Hyalangium ruber: one gene and its partner. The protein of the gene in region 2 interacts with the protein of the main gene of each other region in a pairwise test. Links are inferred from orthologs where the notes say so. Each region holds a gene or a part of one and is shown on either strand. Other genes may lie near its edges.

Region 1 (3,745 bases), on a different replicon or contig from region 2:
GGCGGGAACGGGTGACGGCGGCTGGCGCGACCAGGTGACCAGCGCGTACACCCCCACGAGGGTGACCACAGCCACGACCCAACGCCTGACGTCCGTCTCCTGGAAAGATGCATGCACCGTCACGGTGCGCGCATCAAAGCCTCAGTCAGGGTGCCCCGCCATGTCTCGCCCGAGACTTCCAGCAAGGCTGGAATCCGCCCCTTTATCTGACTCCTAACCGGTTAGAACGGGTGACGACTCCTAACCGGTTAGGACTGGTGACGACTTCTAACCGGTTAGAACTGGTGACGACTTCTAACCGGTTAGAACTGGTGACGACTTCTAACCGGTTAGGACTGGCCATCGGGGAGGCCTCAGGCCGGCACCGGGAGCGATCCCTCAGGACGGGCGGGCTCGGAGGAAGTAGCCACCGAAGCCGCGGCCGGAGGCGGCGCGGACAACACAGCCGTCTCCCCCACCGTCTCGTCATGCTGGCTGCGGTCGAGCCCCTCCTCCTCGTGCTTGGCGGTGACACGCAGCGGGACGATGCGATCCACCAGCTTGTAGAGCAGGTAGGAGCCGATGAACGAGAAGGCGGAGACGACGACCAGCGCCAGCATGTGCATGAGGAAGGTGCGCGTCTCGCCGTAGAGGAGGCCCACGTCCTTGGCCAGCACGCCGGTGAGCACCATGCCCACCACGCCGCCCAGGCCGTGGCAGGGGAAGACATCCAGCGTGTCATCCACCGCGGTGCGGCTCTTGAAGTGCGCGGCCGCGTTGCTGACGAAGCTGGCCACCAGGCCCACCATGATGCTCTGGCCCACGGTGATGAAGCCGGCCGCGGGAGTCACCGCCACCAGGCCCACCACCGCGCCCACGCAAGCGCCCAGGGCACCCGGCTTGCGGCCGCGCAGCCAGTCGAAGGCGATCCACCCCAGCATGGCGGCGGCCGAGGCGGTGTTGGTAGTGGCGAAGGCGAGCGTGGCCGTGGACGAGGCGCTGAGCGCCGAGCCCGCGTTGAACCCGAACCAGCCAAACCACAGCATGCCCGTGCCCAGCATCACGAACGGCAGGTTGGCCGGGGTGTGGCTGAGATTCTCGCGGTGGACCTGCCGCCGCCCCAGCACCAGCGCGCCGGCCAGCGCCGCGAAGCCCGCGGACATATGCACCACCGTGCCGCCCGCGAAGTCCAGCACGCCCCACTGGCGCAGGAAGCCCTCCGGGTGCCACGTCCAGTGCGCCAGCGGCGCGTAGATGACGAGGCTGAAGAGCACCATGAAGACGACGTACGCCTTGAAGCGCACGCGCTCGGCGAACGCGCCGGTGATGAGCGCCGGGGTGATGATGGCGAACTTGAGCTGGAACAGCGCGAAGAGCAGCAGCGGGATGGTGGGCGCCAGATCCGGGTGCGTCTCGCCGCCCACGCCGCTGAACATGAAGAAGGTGCGCGGATCGCCGATGAGCCCGTGGAAGCTGTCACCGAAGCTGAGGCTGAAGCCCACCACCACCCAGAGCAGGCTGATGACCGCCATGGCCATGAAGCTCTGCAGCAGCGTGGAGACCACGTTCTTCAGCCGCACCATGCCGCCGTAGAAGAACGACAGGCCCGGCGTCATCAGCAGCACCAGCGCCGTCGCGGTGAGGATCCACGCCGTGTCCGCCGTGTTGATGGGCCCGCCCTGTTTCGCCTGGGCCTGAGGCGTCACCAGCATGCCCAACACACCTACACCTACCAGGACTGCCATCGCCGCCCACTTCTTCATGCTGCCCGCCTCCTGCGGAAGAGCCGACGCGGTGCATTATGGGAGCGCTATAGCCTTATTTCAAGTGCTGATAATACTAAACCCCACCAAACAAGGACAAAAACAAAGCACTTAATCCAAGGGCGCTGAGATTTGCCCCGACCGAGAACACCCGCCCCTCCAGCAGGCAGGCTGAGCTAAGGAGCGAACGGCGGGAGCGGCGACGCTCCCGTTTTTCTTTGCGGGGACCGGTTCCCCGCTCTCCTTCAGGAGCCCTGTCATGACTCGCCGAATCACCGCGCTCGCGGGATGCCTCGCCGCGCTCACCCTGTCCGCCTGCGCCTCTACGCCCCCCACCCCCGAAACCCAGACCCCCGAGACCCAGGCCCCCGAGATGAAGACCCCCGACACCACCCCCACGGAGCGCCCTACCCCTCCCGCCAGCACCCAGGTGACCGGGACGGTGCGGTACCGCGAGCGCATCGCCCTCTCCCCGGAGGCCGTCGTCCAGGTGGAGGTGGTGGAGGTCTCCGCCGAGGGCCGCCCTGGGGACGTGGTCGGCACACAGACCCTGCGCTCCCCGGGCCAGGTCCCCATCCCCTTCTCCGTGGACGTGCCCTCCGAGCGCATCCGCGCCGACGCCACCTACCTCGTCCGGGCGCGCATCACCGACGGCGCGCGGACCTTCTCCACGCCCGAGCCCATCACCGTGCTCACCCAGGGCGGCCGGACCACGGACGTAGAGGTCCTCTTGCGCAGCGGAAACTGACGTAACTCCATCCTCCTACCCCGTCTCCCGAAGGGGAAAGTCAGACCCATGCACTAGTTATTCACGTGTCTGAGCGGGAGGCATCCATGCAGGGAGAGATGTTTCGCAGTGAGTCGCTGGTGCCAACAACGCGCCGCGCGTACCTCACGGCCGATCTGTTGAAGGAGGAGCGGGAGCAGCGCCAGCTCCTCGGCCAGTACGTGAAGCAGTGCATGGTGGAGGGCACCGACTACGGCCGCATCCCCGGCATGGACAAGCCGACGCTGCTCAAGCCCGGCGCCGAGAAGCTGATCGACTTGTTCCGCTGCACCCCCGAGTTCACCCTGGTGCCGGACTTCAGCCGGGAGGACTTCGAGGGGGGCTTCTTCAAGTACACCTTCCGCTGCCGCATCCTCAGCCGGGACACGGGCGCGGTGATGGCGGAGGGCTACGGCTCGGCCAACAGCCGCGAGAGCCGGTTCCGCTGGCGCACGGCCAACCGCACCTGCCCCACCTGCGGCAAGGCGGCCATCATCCAGGGCAAGGCCGAGTACGGCGGCGGCTGGGTGTGCTTCAAGAAGCGGGGCGGCTGCGGCGAGAAGTACGTCGAGTCGGACGAGCGCATCACTGTGCAGCCGGTGGGCCGCGTGGAGAACGAGAACATCGCCGACGTGGACAACACCATCCTGAAGATGGCCAAGAAGCGGGCCCAGGTGGATGGGGCCATCGCCCTGGCGCGCTGCTCGGACATGTTCACCCAGGACGTGGAGGACATGCCGGCGGCGGAGCTCTCCGCGGTCGCCCCTCCCGTCACGGGCGCGGTCTCGGCGCCGGGGCCCACGGTGGAGGCCTCTCCCCGAATCTCCGCGGTGGCCTTCGGCCCCTACAAGGGCAAGGCCATCTCCGAGATGAGCGACGAGGAGCTGAGCGCCTCCATCGATCTGGCCCACTCGAAGCTGCAGGAGCAGCCCAAAGCCAAGTGGGCCAAGGCGATGCGCGAGAACCTGGCGGCGCTCGAGTCCGAGGTGGAGCTGCGATGCCGTGCGCCCCACGCGGACGGGGCGCACACCGGCCTGCCGCAGTAACCCCGGGCACTACCCGGGGCGCACGGTGGTCTTCAGGTACTCCTGGAGCGGCTTGACGCTCAGCTCCGTGCGCCGCAGGGACTCCAGCGCGCCCACCGCCATCCGCGCCGCCTGCACCGTCGTGTAGTACGGCACGCCGTGCATCAGCGCCTCGCGGCGGATGGTGAAGCTGTCGGCGATCTCCTGCTTGC
Region 2 (6,075 bases):
CGGAGAAGCGCGTCACCCAGGGAGGCACGGAGGCGAAGACCCACGGCCTGGCCGAGTTCGTCGCCCAGGAGGAGATGCGGCGCTACTCCGGCTTCTGGTGGAGCCCGGAGGCCAAGCACCTCGCCTACACGGAGTCCGACACCACCGGCGTGGAGAAGCTCACCATCGTGGACGTGATGCGCCCCGAGCGGGGCGGCAACACCTTCCCGTACCCACGCCCGGGCAAGGCCAACGCCGTGGTGCGCTTGGGCATCATTCCCATCGCCGGCGGCAAGACGGTGTGGGTGGACTGGGACGCGAAGAAGTACCCGTATGTGGCCACCGTCACCTGGAAGAAGGGCGGCCCGCTGACGGTGCTGGTGCAGAACCGCACGCAGACCGAGCAGCAGCTGCTCTCGGTGGACGCGGCCACCGGCAAGACGCGCCTGCTGCTCACGGAGAAGGATGACGCCTGGCTCAACCTGGACCAGGACTTCCCCCGGTGGCTCGAGGATGGCAGCGGCTTCCTCTGGTACACCGAGCGCAACGGTGGCCCCGAGGTAGAGCTGCGCAAGCCGGACGGCAGCCTCGCTCAGTCGTGGGTGAAGCCAGCCGCGGGCTTCTTCGGCCTGGCGCGCTACGTGGACGCCGACCGCACCCTCTATTTCTACGGGGACCCGAACCCCACCCAGAGCTACCTCTGGCGGGTGCGGGACGGGGGAGCGCCAGAGAAGCTCTCCACGGGCACGCAGGGCCCCGCGCACGAGCAGTTCGCCCACGTCGCGAAGTCGGGCGGGCTGAGCGTCGCCACCACCCAGACGGCCACCACCATGCCGCGCTTCGTCGTGCTGCGCTCGGACGGCACGCGCGTGGGCGAGCTGCCCTCCGTCGCGGTGGAGCCGCCCTTCGCTCCCAACGCGCAGTTCTTCCAGGTCGGCAAGGAGGGCTTCCACGCCTCCGTCCTCCGTCCCCGGAACGCGAAGCCCGGGGTGAAGCTGCCCGTCGTCATCAAGGTGTACGCCGGTCCCACCACCACCGTGGTGCGCCACAGCATGGCGGAGAACCTGCTCAACCAGTGGATGGCGGACAAGGGCTTCCTCGTCGTCAAGTTCGACGGGCGCGGCACCCCGCTGCGCACCGCCGCCTGGGAGCGCACGGTGAAGTACGACTTCGCCACCGCCACGCTGGATGATCAGATCGCCGCCCTCAAGGCCCTGGCCGAGAAGGTGCCCGAGGTGGACCTGGCTCGCGTCGGCATCGAGGGCTGGAGCTTCGGCGGCTACATGGCCGCGCTCGCCGTCCTCAAGCGCCCCGACTTCTTCAAGGCCGCCGTCTCCGGCGCGCCCGTGGTGGACTGGCTCGACTACGACACCCACTACACCGAGCGCTACCTGGGCCTGCCCCAGGAGCACCCCGAGGCCTACGAGAAGAGCTCGCTGCTCACCTACGCGAAGGACGAGAGCAAGCCCATGCGCCCGCTGCTGCTCATCCACGGCACCGCGGACGACAACGTCTACTTCTTCCACACCCTCAAGCTCTCCGACGCGCTCTTCCGCGCAGGCAAGCCGCACGACCTGCTGCCGCTCAGCGGGCTGACGCACATGGTGCCCGACCCGCTCGTCACCCAGCGCCAGTACGAGTGGGTGCTCGGCTACTTCCAGAAGCACCTGTAGCAGGGAGCGCCAAAAGAGAGAGGCCCGGCTCCCACCAGGGGAAACCGGGCCTCGCCTACCCACCAGTCCGTGAGGAGTGGTTCGGGCTTACGCTCACATCAGGCAGCGCGAACGTTCTGGGCCTGAAGGCCCTTGGGGCCGCGAGTCACCTCGAACTGGACCTTCTGCCCCTCCTGAAGGGTGCGGAAGCCGTCCATGTTGATCGCAGTGTGGTGGCAGAACACGTCCTCGCCCCCGCCGTCCTGCGTGATGAAACCGAAGCCCTTCGCATCGTTGAACCACTTCACGGTACCAGTTGCCATATTGCTTCCTTCGTCGACGGGCGGCGCCGGAGCCCCCCGGGTTCTTCTGCCCTCCGACTACCGGAAGGCCCCCATGTTGTAGTGGGGGCTCCCGCCACAAGTCCAGATGCGAGTGGGGAATTGACGATTAAGCCGTCAAACCTCCAGGAGCAGCCGCTCCGGATCCTCGATGACTTCCTTGACACGCACGAGGAACTGCACCGCCTCGCGTCCGTCCACCAGTCGGTGGTCGTAGCTGAGCGCCACGTACATGATGGGGCGGATGACGATCTGCCCGTCACGCACCACGGGCCGCTCGACGATGTTGTGCATGCCCAGGATGCCCGTCTGCGGCGGGTTGAGGATGGGCGTGGACAGCATCGAGCCGAAGATGCCGCCGTTGGAGATGGTGAAGGTGCCGCCCTGCAGCTCCGCCAGGGTCAGCTTGTCGGCGCGGGCGCGCGTGCCGAAGTCGCCGATCTTCTTCTCCAGGTCCGCCAGCGACATCTTGTCCGCGTCGCGCACCACCGGCACCACCAGCCCGCGCGAGCCGGACACCGCCACGCCGATGTCGTAGTAGTTCTTGAAGACGACGTCCTCGCCGTCGATCTCCGCGTTGATCTGCGGGAAGGCCTTGAGCGCCTCGATGCTGGCGCGCACGAAGAAGCTCATGAAGCCGAGCTTCACGTTGTGCTTGGCCTGGAACTTGTCGTTGTACTTCTTGCGCAGCGCCATCACCTCGCCCATGTCCACCTCGTTGAAGGTGGTGAGGATGGCGGCGGTGGACTGGGCCTGGATGAGGCGCTCGGCCACGCGCTTGCGCAGCGGCGTCATCCGCACGCGTTCCTCGCGGGCGGCGTTGGCGCGGGGGCCCGAGGGCGCCTGCTGCGCGGCGGCGGGCGCCGGAGCCGGGGTGCCCTGGTTGAGCTTGCCGCGCACGTCCTCCTTGGTGACGCGGCCGCCGGTGCCCGAGCCCTGGATCTGCGCCAGGTCCAGGTTGTGGGCCTCCGCCATCTTCACGGCGGTGGGCGTGATGGGCGCCGTGCGCGTCTCGGCGGCGGGAGCGGCGGCGGGCGCCGGAGCCGCGGCGGCGGGCGCGGACGCGGGAGCCGCGGCGGCGGCGGCACCCGAGGCCTCGATGAGGCCAAGCACCTCACCCACGCGGACCTTGTCGCCCTCCTTGAAGTTGAGGCTGACGAGCGCGCCCGCGGCGGGGGCGGGCACGTCGATGGTGACCTTGTCCGTCTCCAGGACGAGCAGCGGCTCGTCCACGGAGACAGCCTCACCCTTCTTCTTGTTCCACTTGCCGACGACGGCTTCGGTGATGGACTCGCCCAGCGGCGGCACTTTCAGTTCAACGGCCATTCTTGGTTCCTCGGAGGATGGCTTCCTCGACGATCAGCTGCTGCTCGTAGTCGTGGGTCTTCGTGAAGCCGGTTGCGGGGCTGGCGGCATCCGCCCGCCCGATGTAGCCGATCTTCAGGGGCCCGCTGGCGCGCGAGGATGCCACGTCGTGCAAGCGGGGGAACATGAAATACCACCCGCCCGCGTTGCGCGGCTCTTCCTGGACCCAGAAGAGTTCGGCGAGCTTCGGCATGCTCGCCACCATGCGGGCCAGCGTCTCGAACGGGAACGGGTAGAGCTGCTCCAGGCGGACGATGGCGATGTGGTTCGCCTTCTGCTCGTCCCGCGCCTTGACGAGATCGTAATAGACCTTGCCCGAGCACAAGAGCAGCCGCGTCACTCCCGCCGGGTCGATGTCCTTGCGGTCGGGGATGACTTCCTGGAACTGGCCGGTGGCGAGCTCCTCCAGCTTGCTCACCGCCTCGGGGCGGCGCAGCAGGCTCTTGGGCGACATGATGACGAGCGGCTTGCGGTAGGGGCGCACCACCTGGCGGCGCAGCAGGTGGAAGATCTGCGCCGGCGTGGTGGGGTAGCAGACCTGGAGGTTGTCCTCGGCGCACAGGCTGAGGAAGCGCTCCAGGCGGGCGCTGGAGTGCTCCGGACCCTGGCCCTCGTAGCCGTGGGGCAAGAGCAGCGTCAGGCCCGAGAGCCGGCGCCACTTGCTCTCACCAGCGGCGAAGAACTGGTCGATGATGATCTGCGCGCCGTTGGCGAAGTCGCCGAACTGCGCCTCCCAGATGGTGAGGCCGTCCGGCACGTCCAGGCTGTAGCCGTACTCGAAGCCCATCACGCCCATCTCGGACAGGGCGCTGTTGTAGACCTGGAACGAGGCGCGGCCGGTGGAGAACTGGGAGAGCGGCACGAAGCGCTCGGCGGTCTTCACGTCGTGCAGCACCGCGTGGCGGTGGCTGAACGTGCCGCGCTCGCTGTCCTGGCCGGACAGGCGCACCGGGTAGCCCTCGGACAGCAGCGTGGCGTAGGCCAGCGACTCGCCCTCGGACCAGAGCAGCTCCTCGGTGTCCAGCATGGACAGGCGCTTCTTGAGCACCGTGCGCTCGACGACCGGGTGGACGTTGAAGCCGGCGGGCACCTCGGTCAGCTTGCGCAGGTACTCGCGCAGCCGGCCCTTGTCCACGGCGGTGGGCACCTCGGGCGCGTTCTTCTGCGAGCCGCCCTGGTAGGGCTTCCACAGGCCCTGCAGCGCGTTGGGCTCCTTGAACTGGCGCGCCTGCTTGATGCGCGTCAGCGCGTCGTCGAACTCCTTGAGGCAGGCCTGCTTGATGGCCTCGGACTGCTCGGCGGAGATGTGGCCCTTCTCAGCCAGATCCTTGGCGTAGATCGTCCGCACCGTGGGCTGCTTGCGGATCAGGTCGTACATGAACGGCTGGGTGAAGGAGGGGTCATCGCCCTCGTTGTGCCCGTAGCGCCGGTAGCACATGAGGTCGACGACGACGTCGCTCTTGAAGGTCTGCCGGTACTCGGCGGCCATGCGCGCCACGTGGACGCAGGCCTCCGGGTCATCCCCGTTCACGTGGAAGACGGGCACGTCCAGCATCTGCGCGATGGCGGTGGCGTAGATGGAGGAGCGCGAGTCGTGCGGGTCGGTGGTGAAGCCCACCTGGTTGTTGATGACGAGGTGGATGGTGCCGCCCGTCTCGTAGCCCTTCAGGCGCGAGAGGTTGAGCGTCTCGGCCACCACGCCCTGGCCGATGAAGGCCGCGTCCCCGTGGATGAGCAGGGGCATGACGCGGGTGCGCTCGGTGTCGCCGCTGCGGTCCTGCTTGGCGCGCACGCGGCCCTCCACCACGGGGTCGACCGCCTCCAGGTGGCTGGGGTTGAAGGCCAGCGACAGGTGTACCGAGGTGCCGCCGCGCGTGGTGTGGTCCGACGAGAAGCCCATGTGGTACTTCACGTCGCCGCGGCCGATGTACGCCTTGGGGTCCGCCGGGCCCTCGAACTCGCTGAAGATCTCGTCCGGGCTCTTGTGGAGGATGTTCGTCAGCACGTTGAGGCGGCCGCGGTGGGCCATGCCGATGACGACCTCGCGGAGGTTCTGCTGGCTGCCCACCTCGATGATGGCGTCCAGCATGGGGATGAGGCTCTCACCGCCATCCAGGCTGAAGCGCTTCACACCCACGTACTTGGTGTGCAGGAAGTTCTCGAAGCCCTCCGCGTAGGAGAGCTTGGTGAGCAGGTGGCGCCGATCCTCCACCGAGAACGGGGTGCGGTTCTCGCTGTGCTCCATGCGCCCCAGCAGCCAGCGCCGCCGCTCGCTGTCGAGCATCTGCATGAACTCGACGCCGATGGAGCCTGTGTAGGTGCGGCGCAGCCGGCCCAGCAGCTCCGCGAGCTTCACCCGCTGCTCGGGGAAGACGTTGCTGGACTCGACGGTCTGCTCCAGCTCGCCGGTGGAGAAGTGGTTCTCGTCCACCATGCCCATGTCGGCCACATGGTCCAGCGGCGCGCGCTGGCGGCCCAGCGGGTCGAGCTTCGCGCGCAGGTGGCCGCGCAGCCGGAAGGCGGTGATGGTCTGATCCACCCGCGACTGCAGGCGCATGTCCTGCTGGGGGATGGCCGGAGCGGCGGCCGGGGCGGCCGCGGGAGCCTGGACGACGGCGGCCGCCGGCTTGCCGTTCTTGCCCGGCGGCGCGGCGGGAGCAGGCTGCTCCAGCAGGTTCTTGCTGTAGATGGGACGGCCGGCACCGTTGTTGCGATCGAAGATCTCCCGCCAGCTCGGA

What was found. Proteins that work in one complex are often made in the same cells at the same time.
Region 1: the proteins of odhB (region 2) and SYV04_RS41590 interact in binary tests that used the Escherichia coli proteins (3 or more experiments, as listed by UniProt). The link is inferred for Hyalangium ruber from one-to-one orthologs.

Annotation. Positions count from the first base shown.
Region 1 is NZ_JAXIVS010000025.1:55,828-59,572, forward strand. The notes cover bases 880-3,745. They hold SYV04_RS41590 (YbaY family lipoprotein), read left to right. Parts: upstream 880-2,001; coding sequence 2,002-2,490; downstream 2,491-3,745. Other genes in these bases: SYV04_RS41585 (ammonium transporter), read right to left, coding at 880-1,742; SYV04_RS41595 (hypothetical protein), read left to right, coding at 2,577-3,554; carB (carbamoyl-phosphate synthase large subunit), read right to left, coding at 3,564-3,745. Outside these bases: SYV04_RS41580 (M28 family metallopeptidase), read right to left, coding at 1-75; more of SYV04_RS41585, read right to left, coding at 354-879.
Region 2 is NZ_JAXIVS010000017.1:157,150-163,224, reverse strand. What follows is about bases 1,195-4,193. They hold odhB (2-oxoglutarate dehydrogenase complex dihydrolipoyllysine-residue succinyltransferase), read right to left. Parts: upstream 3,299-4,193; coding sequence 2,090-3,298; downstream 1,195-2,089. Other genes in these bases: SYV04_RS37050 (2-oxoglutarate dehydrogenase E1 component), read right to left, coding at 3,288-4,193; SYV04_RS37060 (cold-shock protein), read right to left, coding at 1,751-1,954; SYV04_RS37065 (S9 family peptidase), read left to right, coding at 1,195-1,652. In the rest of the region: more of SYV04_RS37065, read left to right, coding at 1-1,194; more of SYV04_RS37050, read right to left, coding at 4,194-6,075. UniProt on the Escherichia coli protein: E2 component of the 2-oxoglutarate dehydrogenase (OGDH) complex which catalyzes the second step in the conversion of 2-oxoglutarate to succinyl-CoA and CO(2).